2 regions of the Levilactobacillus namurensis genome follow, and region 2 is predicted to be linked to the other one. Evidence: predicted binding sites of a transcription regulator. Region 2 holds the regulator's gene; the other holds the start of a gene.

Region 1 (4,431 bases), 170 kb from region 2:
ACCGTTCGGAACGTGGTCGACTTCGGGGCGTTCGTGGATATTGGGGTTAAACAGGATGGTTTGGTGCACATCTCACAACTGGCCGATCACTTTGTGAGTGACCCCAGCACCGTGGTGACCATTGGGGACATCGTAACTGTTTGGGTCCTTAGCGTGGATGAACAGCGTCAACGAATCCAGCTGACCATGCGCCAAGCGCAGCAGGACTAGGCAGGCGTGGCTGATCATCGTCACCGGTTACCAGGACTTCCCATTGCAAGGATTCTTTAATCTGTTATGATGGGAAGCACCCTGTAAATTTAGCGTCTTCGATTGATGTTTACAGAATCACTCTCGATAACTCCATAAGGCGGTGACAATTACATGACTCAAAAGGAAAAAATGATGGCCCTCATCGAAAAGAAGAAACAAAACGGCCACAACCAGCAAAAGACCGTTGCAAAAAACGATCGTAAGAACATGCGCAAGGGACCAAAAATCTTCAATAAGTAAGCCGTCCTAAGCCCTGATCAGACGGGGGACCCCGGGCTACTCGAAAAAAGGGGTCGCCAATTCAATAATTCGTCACTAAAAATCGCCCGGTTCTCTGTGAAGAGAAGCGAGCGATTTTTGATCATGCTTGAAATTTTAAGATGCCTTTACTTTACGATTTTTAAATTCGCTTAGACGCTTGGGCACTATAAGTGACGATTCACATCAAAGTTTCTTCAACCCGTTACGCTGTTCTTCGTCAATCATGTGCGTGTATAGCCCCGTGGCGGTGGTTGAGTTTTGTCCTAACTGGGTGGCTACCAACTGCTCGTTTTTCGTCGCTAGGTACAGCTTAGACGCTAACGTATGCCGTAACTTATGCGGGGTGATTCGTACCTTGAATGCCGCTGAGTATTTGGCAACCATTTTTTCCATGGTGTTCGCCTGCATGCGTGAGGCTTGTCCCCGGTAAATGGTTAAGAAGAGGGCCCGGTCATCCTTGGCGGCGTGGTAGAGCGCTTGGCGCTGCGTGACGTACGCTTGGATATAGGGGATGGTCCAAGGTGCGATGGGCACTGTATCGCGTTGGCCACCTTTTCGAACGACCCCAATCGTCTGCGTTTTTAGGTTTAGGTGGCGAAGGTCGGCATTCGCCGCTTCAGAGACCCGTAGACCGCTTCCCAGTAATAGGGCGTTGATGGCCAGGTCCCGGAGCTTATCACGCTTAAAGTAGCGCCGTTGGGCGGGTGTCAGCCGTTTCTCGTATTTGTGGTCAATGAAGTCTAAGTAGTCGTGATCCGTATTTCCCAGCATCAACTTAGTCTTTAGGTTGGCTGCTCGGGTCGCGTAGGTCTCATTGGTGCGAACCAGTGCAATCTTGTGCATCACGTTACGGTCAAAGTAGGCTTCGCCGTGCTCGTCTTCCGTATCCTCAGTGAGGTACTTAAAAAGCGACGAGAGGGCGTTTAACGAGCGGTTAATGGTCGGGTGGGACCGACTACCGGGCGCACCGGTTAGCTTAGTCTGGTTTAACAGCGCCGATTTGTATAACTCGACCGTTTCTTTCTTTAAATGGGCCAATAGCTCTAGCGGAATATCGGCCGGTCGACTAACGGATGCGATACCTTCGCTAATCAGCCAGTTAAAGAAGCGGCGAAACTCCGTCAGATATTGATACAGCGTAGCGGGGGATAGGGGGATCGTCGCCTTGGCCTGGTAATATTCCTGAACGAACCAGGGGGCACTGGCGAGTTCCTCGTCAATGAGCTTTAAATAGTGTTGCTTCTCCATCGATGCAGGCCTCCAAACATATGTTCTGATTACTCTCTATCATACCGAATAATGTCTGATGATGCAATCGCTTAGCTGTGTCCTGCAAAAGATAGCGACTATCGTTAACTAGAAAAATTACCAATAAACATCATAAAAGGGGTTGACTTTTGCCAACCATCCCTGTATAGTCATTCATTAGAGTTTAAGAGATGCTAATAACCTGATTCAGAGAAATTGATTAGCAAGCCGGAGTTTCTTAGATTTTAAAAACGCTCGCCCATTCGTAGGAATGGCGGGCATTTTTTGTTAGCCAATGAGGCTAGACTAAAGCTTTCTTATTCAACAAGACCACGCTACTGACGATTAAAATTAAGGTCAGGCCTAGCGCTACGCCCATAGCAGGAAACAGCTTTGTTAGAGACAAATTCCCCTGAAGAATGGCGACATTATCACCAATTAAGGAGACAGGGTTAAAGTTATGGGCTCGTTTTAAAAGCTTCACCAGGAATAAGATTGCCATCACTAGGCAAGTAAATAGCAATCCCTCATAGGTGTGGCGTCCCCAAGTAGAACCGAACAGGACAACTGCTAAAAAGAAGGCCCCAAAGACTAATAACGGTAAGCAGGCCGCAACTGGATGGGGACTTTGACGATTGGAAAAGTAAAAGGTCGTGTATCCCCAGGTGGTAAAGAATGCGCCAGCCATAACGACTAGCCACTGACTGAGTAAGCACAAATACTTGGCGATAATGACTGCCCACCGGGGAAGCCCTTTAGTCACCAGGTTTACTAAGGTTTTGCCGGCGAGTTCACGGCTCACGGTTCCCCCAAACAAAATTGCGATGATATAGATGCCCATTTGAGAAATATTCTTATAAAATTGGGTCCAAGAATCAACCGACGTTGGGGGCGGTAGCTTAACGGCCGTTCCTAGGCTTAATCGTAAAAGATCAGGAGTTAGCTTGGCAGCTAGCGGACTCATTAACGCAAATAGGAGAAACACTACGGTCAAGATCCCAAATCGCCGGGTCCGCCAGGTCTCCAAGAGTTCTTTCTTAAAGAACACGGATAGGGGTCTCATTTTGCGTCACCTCCATAAAGATTTGGTCGAGCGTCGGGTCAACCCGCCGCAGACTTACCGGCATCAATTTTACTGCCAGTAAGTCTTGAAAAACCTGGTGAGCCTCAGCAACATAACTTCCCTGATACGTTATGGTGACCGTACAATCGTGCCATGGCGCCTGGAAGTGCGTGGCACACCGGCGGGTTTCCGCTACAGTCGCAAACGTTAACGCCATTTGATGTCGGCCGTACGTTGCGTGTAAATGGGCTGGGGTATCGCAAGCAGCCAGACGCCCATGGTGTAAGATTCCGACATAATCACTAATACGTTCAACGTCACTAAGAATGTGAGTTGAAAAGAGCACGGTCACTCGGCCCTTCAGCGAATAAAGGAGGTTTAAAAATGCCGCTCGTCCAGCCGGATCTAACGCACTAGTTGGCTCATCGCAGATTAAAAGTTCGGGATCGTTAAGCAACGCTTGGGCAATCCCCAAACGTTGCCGCATCCCCCGAGAAAAGCCATGGATTCTGTGATGCACCTCTTCTAAACCAACTAGGGCTAACGTGTTCTCTATCTTGACCGTGGCATTAGTGACGTGTGTCAGGTCGGCACATAGGCGTAAATATTCTCGTGAGGTCATATAGTCGTAAAAGGCAGGGACGTCCGGTAAATACCCGGTCATTCGGTTCGTTTTGGTTTGACCGTAGTGGACCTTTTCACCATTAATCAAGATAGTCCCAGCATCGGCCTTCTCCAGTCCTAGAATCAGCCGCATGGTGGTCGTCTTACCAGCACCGTTAGCGCCCACCAACCCAAAGATTGAACCACGTGGAATCTTAAAGTTTAAATCTTGCAATACGGTTCGCGAGCCGTAACGTTTTTGAAGATGGTGCAGCGTTAAGAGATCACTATCACTCATCGCTCGTAGTTCCTTTCCCCCAGGTAAAGTAAGTAACGGGACCAATAATCTGGAAGACAACCACAATAACCACCCACATCACGCGATTACCGAAGCGGTACCGTGCGTGTTGAAAGATATGCTTTAACGCGGCAAACATCAAGCCTAATTCCAAGATGGCGACGGGTAGTAAGGTTGGCCAATAATCGATTAAGAATTGTGTTTCATTGAGGTCCATGTTGACCTACCTCCTTTAATTTTCGGGCTAAAGGGAGCCAACGCTCGTCATTCCGGTAAGCTGCTAGAGTGGGATCCTGCTGAATAATGTCAACTAATTGCTGTTGCACCATCGTAGCATTCCGCGGCGTCTGGTGCCCACTATCGAGGTTGTCCAGCCAATCATCAATCTGGTCGAAGTACGCATCCCCATGCAAGATTGGTGGAAACTCTGTGCGGCTTAAGACGTTAACGTAGTGCGTCAGTACCCGAAAAAGCATGGTGGTCTGCTGCTGTTGGGCTAATCCCATAATGGTTGCCAGCAGAAAGTTCAGGTAAACCAAGGGATTCAGCGTGGCCATTTTAAAGACCTCCGCATAGGCTTGTCCCCGACGGTACGTCTCAGTAAACTTAGCCGAATCTGCGGTCAACAATGTCAAGTAATTCGTAAAGTAATTCATTCCCACGCTAGCGTGCTGATACATGGCACTTTGGTAGACCGCCTGAGCTT
Region 2 (4,431 bases):
AAGGCACGATTGCCAGCAAGGTCAAGCGCCAGTTGATCAACGTCATCATCGCGATCAAGGTCGTCCCCCCCGTAATGATGGCATCGGCAAACTGGAGGATTCCCCCACCAGCGACCCGCTGCACGGCTTCCAAGTCGTTGGTCGCGTGGGCCATCAGGTCACCCGTCCGGTAACGTTGATAAAACGTCCGGTCCATATTCATAAAGTGGCGAAACAACCGGTCCCGCAGCAGTTGTTCCAAGTGTGCCGCGCCACCCCAAATGGCGTTCCGCCACAGGTAACGGGTCAGGTACTGCGCAATCGCCGCGCCCACGACCAAAGCCAAATCAACGGCCAATAGCGTTCCCGTCATGGTCCGGCCGTGAATACTATCCACCATGTTGCCGATAATCCGTGGTGGAATGATCGCGATAATTGCCGTGAGCAACAGCCCAATGACCCCAATCAGATACCGTCGCCATTCTAGGCGAAAGTACCATGACAATTTCTTAAAGATACTCAAGCGCGATCCCTCCTTAAATTAAAATACAATTAGAATTTCATTATAGCAGACTCTTTCCAGTCTAACGCAATTCTTTCTAATGACAATCAAAAAGACTCCCCGTTCAACTAACGCTGACGGCGAGTCTTTCTTGATCATGAAGTCTACTTTGATTTGCGAGATTGTTGCTTCATCGCGTTCATCATTTGGTGGAGTTTCCGTTGAGATGGCTTTTGCCCCATCTGTAACATCATTACTCGTAATTGATCTTCACTGATAGGCGGATTGTCTTTCAGGTAGTTTTCCATGTAACGTCGTGCGCCATAGAAGCCCCCAAAGGCACAAGCCAGTCCCACGACGATTACAATCAAAATCCAGATCCAAGTTGCCAAGACGATTCCCTCCCTTACTAACAGCATTCATTAACCAAGTTTACACAATCTTAAGACAAAATAAAAGAGCGAATCTCAAAAAGACCCCCTCTTTAACCCACTAATCGTTCCGTAAGCCCTTTTCACGTTGAACTTGACGGACCTTTTCCGGCGTAACTTCCTTACCGTTCTTATCGTAGACCTGCATCATCTCAACTTGACTCCGGAAACTCTCCCGAAACAGCTTCAGGTACTTCTGCCGCAGATCGGCCCGTTCAGCCTTCTCATCTTCGTTGAGACCCGCACCCTTCGCTTTGTGGGCCAATTCATTAATCCGGACTAATAAACTGTCCATCGTGGTTTCAGTCATGAAATAGCCGCGCTCCTTTAATTCTTCACCTCACTGGGTGAAATTGTAAGTTTTAAAACACAACCTATAATATCAGGGTTAATTTCAGAATTCAACTTATTAGGCCGAACATCTGTTTGAAAACGTTCGCCAGCTATGCTAAAATTGGGCTAAACTAAGTCGATTCAGACGAATAATGACGAACGAGGTGGCAATACGATGAGCAAAGCTTCTGAAAGTAAACAAATTGCCGTTCTGCGCTTCATTTGGGAACGGGTCAACGAAAAAGGGTATCCCCCAACCGTTCGAGAAATCGGCGAGGCGGTTTCCCTGTCATCAACTTCCACGGTTCACGGTCACATCGCCCGTCTGGAAAAGAAGGGGTTGCTGACTAAGGACCCTACCAAGCCCCGGGCCTTGGAAGTCACCCCTGCCGGTTTGGAAGAACTCGGCGTTCACGAACAGCAGACACAGATTCCCGTTCTGGGAACGGTGACTGCCGGGGAACCCATCCTGGCCGTTCAAGAAGCCACGGATTACTTCCCCGTGCCACCCGAATTTGAAAATAGCGATGATCAGCTCTTCATGCTCACGATTCGTGGCGAGAGTATGATCAACATCGGCATCTTAAACGGCGACCAAGTTATCGTGCGTCGGCAACGGTCCGCCGATAACGGCGACATCGTCATTGCAATGACCGAAGAGAACGAGGCCACCTGCAAGCGATTCTTTAAGGAAGCCGACCATTTCCGGTTGCAACCCGAAAATGATACCATGGCGCCCATCATCTTAAATCAAGTCACCATCCTAGGAAGGGTCGTTGGCCTGTTCCGGGACGACGTGCACTAACCACTATATCGTTATGCTAGTCACAAACGGCAGATTGAACGGGAACAACCCGTTCAATCTGCCGTTTGTTTTTGTGACACCAAAGGACCGCCTAGACGCGTTCATTTACCCATCTAGGTGGTCCTTTAGTTTACCCTTAACTCGCTATGCTGACCTCAGCCAACGCTTGGGCTTATTCCCAGTCATAGTCTGTTGGATCTTGAAGTCCGCGGCCAGTCGCCTTGTCCAGTAAGATCCGTTGTTCGAAGTGAGCCACGTTCCGCTTGGTCTGCTTGACCATATCAGGGTTAACGGAAACGTAATCAATCCCGCATTGAATCAAGAAGTTCGTGAATTCAGGGTATTCGGATGGTGCTTGTCCACAAATCGAGACCGTCTTACCATCCTTGTGGGCAGCCTTAATCAAGTGTTTGATTGCCCGCTTAACGGCTAAGTTCCGTTCATCAAAGAGCCGTGCTACCGTATCGTTATTCCGGTCACAGCCTAAGATCAACATGGCCAAGTCGTTCGAACCGATGGAGTATCCGTCAACGAACTCGTTAAACTTGTCCGCCAAGATAATGTTAGATGGAATTTCCGCCATCATGTAAACCTTGAAGTCGGCATTCCGAACCAAGCCTTCGTGCGCCATAATGTCCGTGACTTTCCGAGCTTCATCCACGGTCCGTACGAATGGAATCATCACGTTCAAGTTCTTCAGGCCAAACTCGTTCCGCACCTTCTTGACCGCAGCTAATTCCAGTTTGAAGGCTTCCACGTACTTCGGATCGTAGTACCGGGAAGCACCCCGCCAGCCTAATAAGTCTGCTGGTTCGTGTGGTTCATACTTCTCGCCACCCTTTAAGTTCCGGTATTCACTGGACTTAAAGTCGGATAACCGCAGAACCATCGGCCGTGGTGCCATCGCCCGAGCAACCTTGGAGATCCCGTCAGCCAACATGTTGACGACCTTTTCTGGGTGCCCCTGTTCGATCAAGTATAGTGGGTGTTCGTGAATAAAGGTGGTCCATAAGAACTCTTCACGCATCAACCCAATCCCATCAGCGGGTAACGTTGAATACTTTTCAGCCAAGTCAGGGTCACCTAAGTTCATCATGACCCGGGTAGCCGTCGGCGCAAAGGTCTCGGCAGCCACCACTTGGCCCCCTGCGGCTTGGGCTGGTTCATTCTTCTTCAGCAGGCTGGCAACCTTGCCTTCGTAGACGATACCGTTGGTTGCGTCGACCGTAACCACGTCACCCGTCTTGAAGGTGTCCGTTGCGGCAGTCCCCTTACTCTTGGTCCCTACGATACATGGAATCTGCATTTCACGGGAAACAATGGCCGCGTGGCAGGTCATCCCACCATTGTTGGTCACGATGGCCGCCGCCTTCTTCATTGCCGGTACCCAGTCAGGTGACGTCATCAACGTGACTAAGACTTCACCCTTCTTGAATTGGTCAATGTCTTCAGGGTTGTCAATGACATGAACCACACCACTGGCGACACCAGGACTCGCAGATAATCCGCGAACAGCAATCTTTGCATCAGCTTCCTGAACCACACTATCATCTCCTGCAGTTGAGTGTCCTTGCTTATCCTTATTTCTTTGAGACCAAACGGTTTCTGGACGCGCTTGAACGATCCATAACCGGTTGGTATTCGTATCCAAAGCGAATTCCATGTCCATGTAGCAACCGTAATGCTTTTCAATGGCCTTAACGTAGCCAGCTAATTCAATCACTTGGTCATCCGTCAGCACTTGCTGGTCCTGTTCAGCTTCAGGGACGGCAATTTCCTTGGTCCCACCAGTTGCTTCCCGGGCCAGTTGAATGGTCTGCTTGACCACGCTACGTTCAACGATCTTCATAGAGTCTTTGTCGATAACAAAGTGGTTAGGCGTCACTTTCCCTAACACGATGTACTCGCCCAGGCCCCGAATCGTGTCAATCACGATCTTGGAGTCGTCCCCGTTGGCAACGTTAACGGAGAACATAATCCCCGAAGCCTTGGAGAAGACCATCATTTGAACGGCAGCAGATAGCGCAACCTTCTCGTGTGGGAAGTGTTGCTTGTGCCGGTAGTAAGTTGCCCGATCAGTAAAGAGCGAGGAGTAGCATTCCTGAACCCGGTTTACCACGTCTGCGGCGCCCTTGATGTTCAGATAAGACTCTTGTTGCCCAGCGAACGATGCGTTTGGTAAATCTTCCGCCGTCGCAGATGACCGAATGGCCACAAACGGATCCTTTTGATCCATCTTCTTAGCCAAGTCGGCGTAGGCCTGCTTGATGTTCTGAGCTAAATCATCTGGCATCTTGGCCGAAACGATTAAGTTCCGAATCTTCTCACAGGTAGTATGTAATTCATCTGAGTCTTCGTAATCCTTGATTCCCTCAAGCAAT

What was found. The regulator LexA, encoded in region 2, represses DNA repair genes until DNA is damaged. The targets are predictions, from matches to a motif close to CNAACANNTGTTNG.
Region 1: a site for LexA is predicted at 1,775-1,788, ahead of xerS (tyrosine recombinase XerS). Genes of this name have one in related genera too.

The regions. Positions count from the first base shown of each region.
Region 1 covers NZ_CP134159.1:1,395,412-1,399,842, forward strand. Annotated here, with positions in the region: gene RIN67_RS06695 (Tex family protein) at 1-210, shown strand, start outside; gene RIN67_RS06700 (hypothetical protein) at 364-492, shown strand; gene xerS (tyrosine recombinase XerS) at 697-1,761, opposite strand; gene RIN67_RS06710 (ABC transporter permease) at 2,063-2,602, opposite strand; gene RIN67_RS06715 (ABC transporter ATP-binding protein) at 2,799-3,725, opposite strand; gene RIN67_RS06720 (PLDc N-terminal domain-containing protein) at 3,718-3,942, opposite strand; gene RIN67_RS06725 (helix-turn-helix transcriptional regulator) at 3,929-4,431, opposite strand, start outside.
Region 2 covers NZ_CP134159.1:1,565,527-1,569,957, forward strand. Annotated here, with positions in the region: gene RIN67_RS07490 (ABC transporter ATP-binding protein) at 1-502, opposite strand, end outside; gene RIN67_RS07495 (YneF family protein) at 646-873, opposite strand; gene RIN67_RS07500 (DUF896 domain-containing protein) at 974-1,222, opposite strand; gene lexA (transcriptional repressor LexA) at 1,421-2,050, shown strand; gene ppsA (phosphoenolpyruvate synthase) at 2,223-4,431, opposite strand, start outside.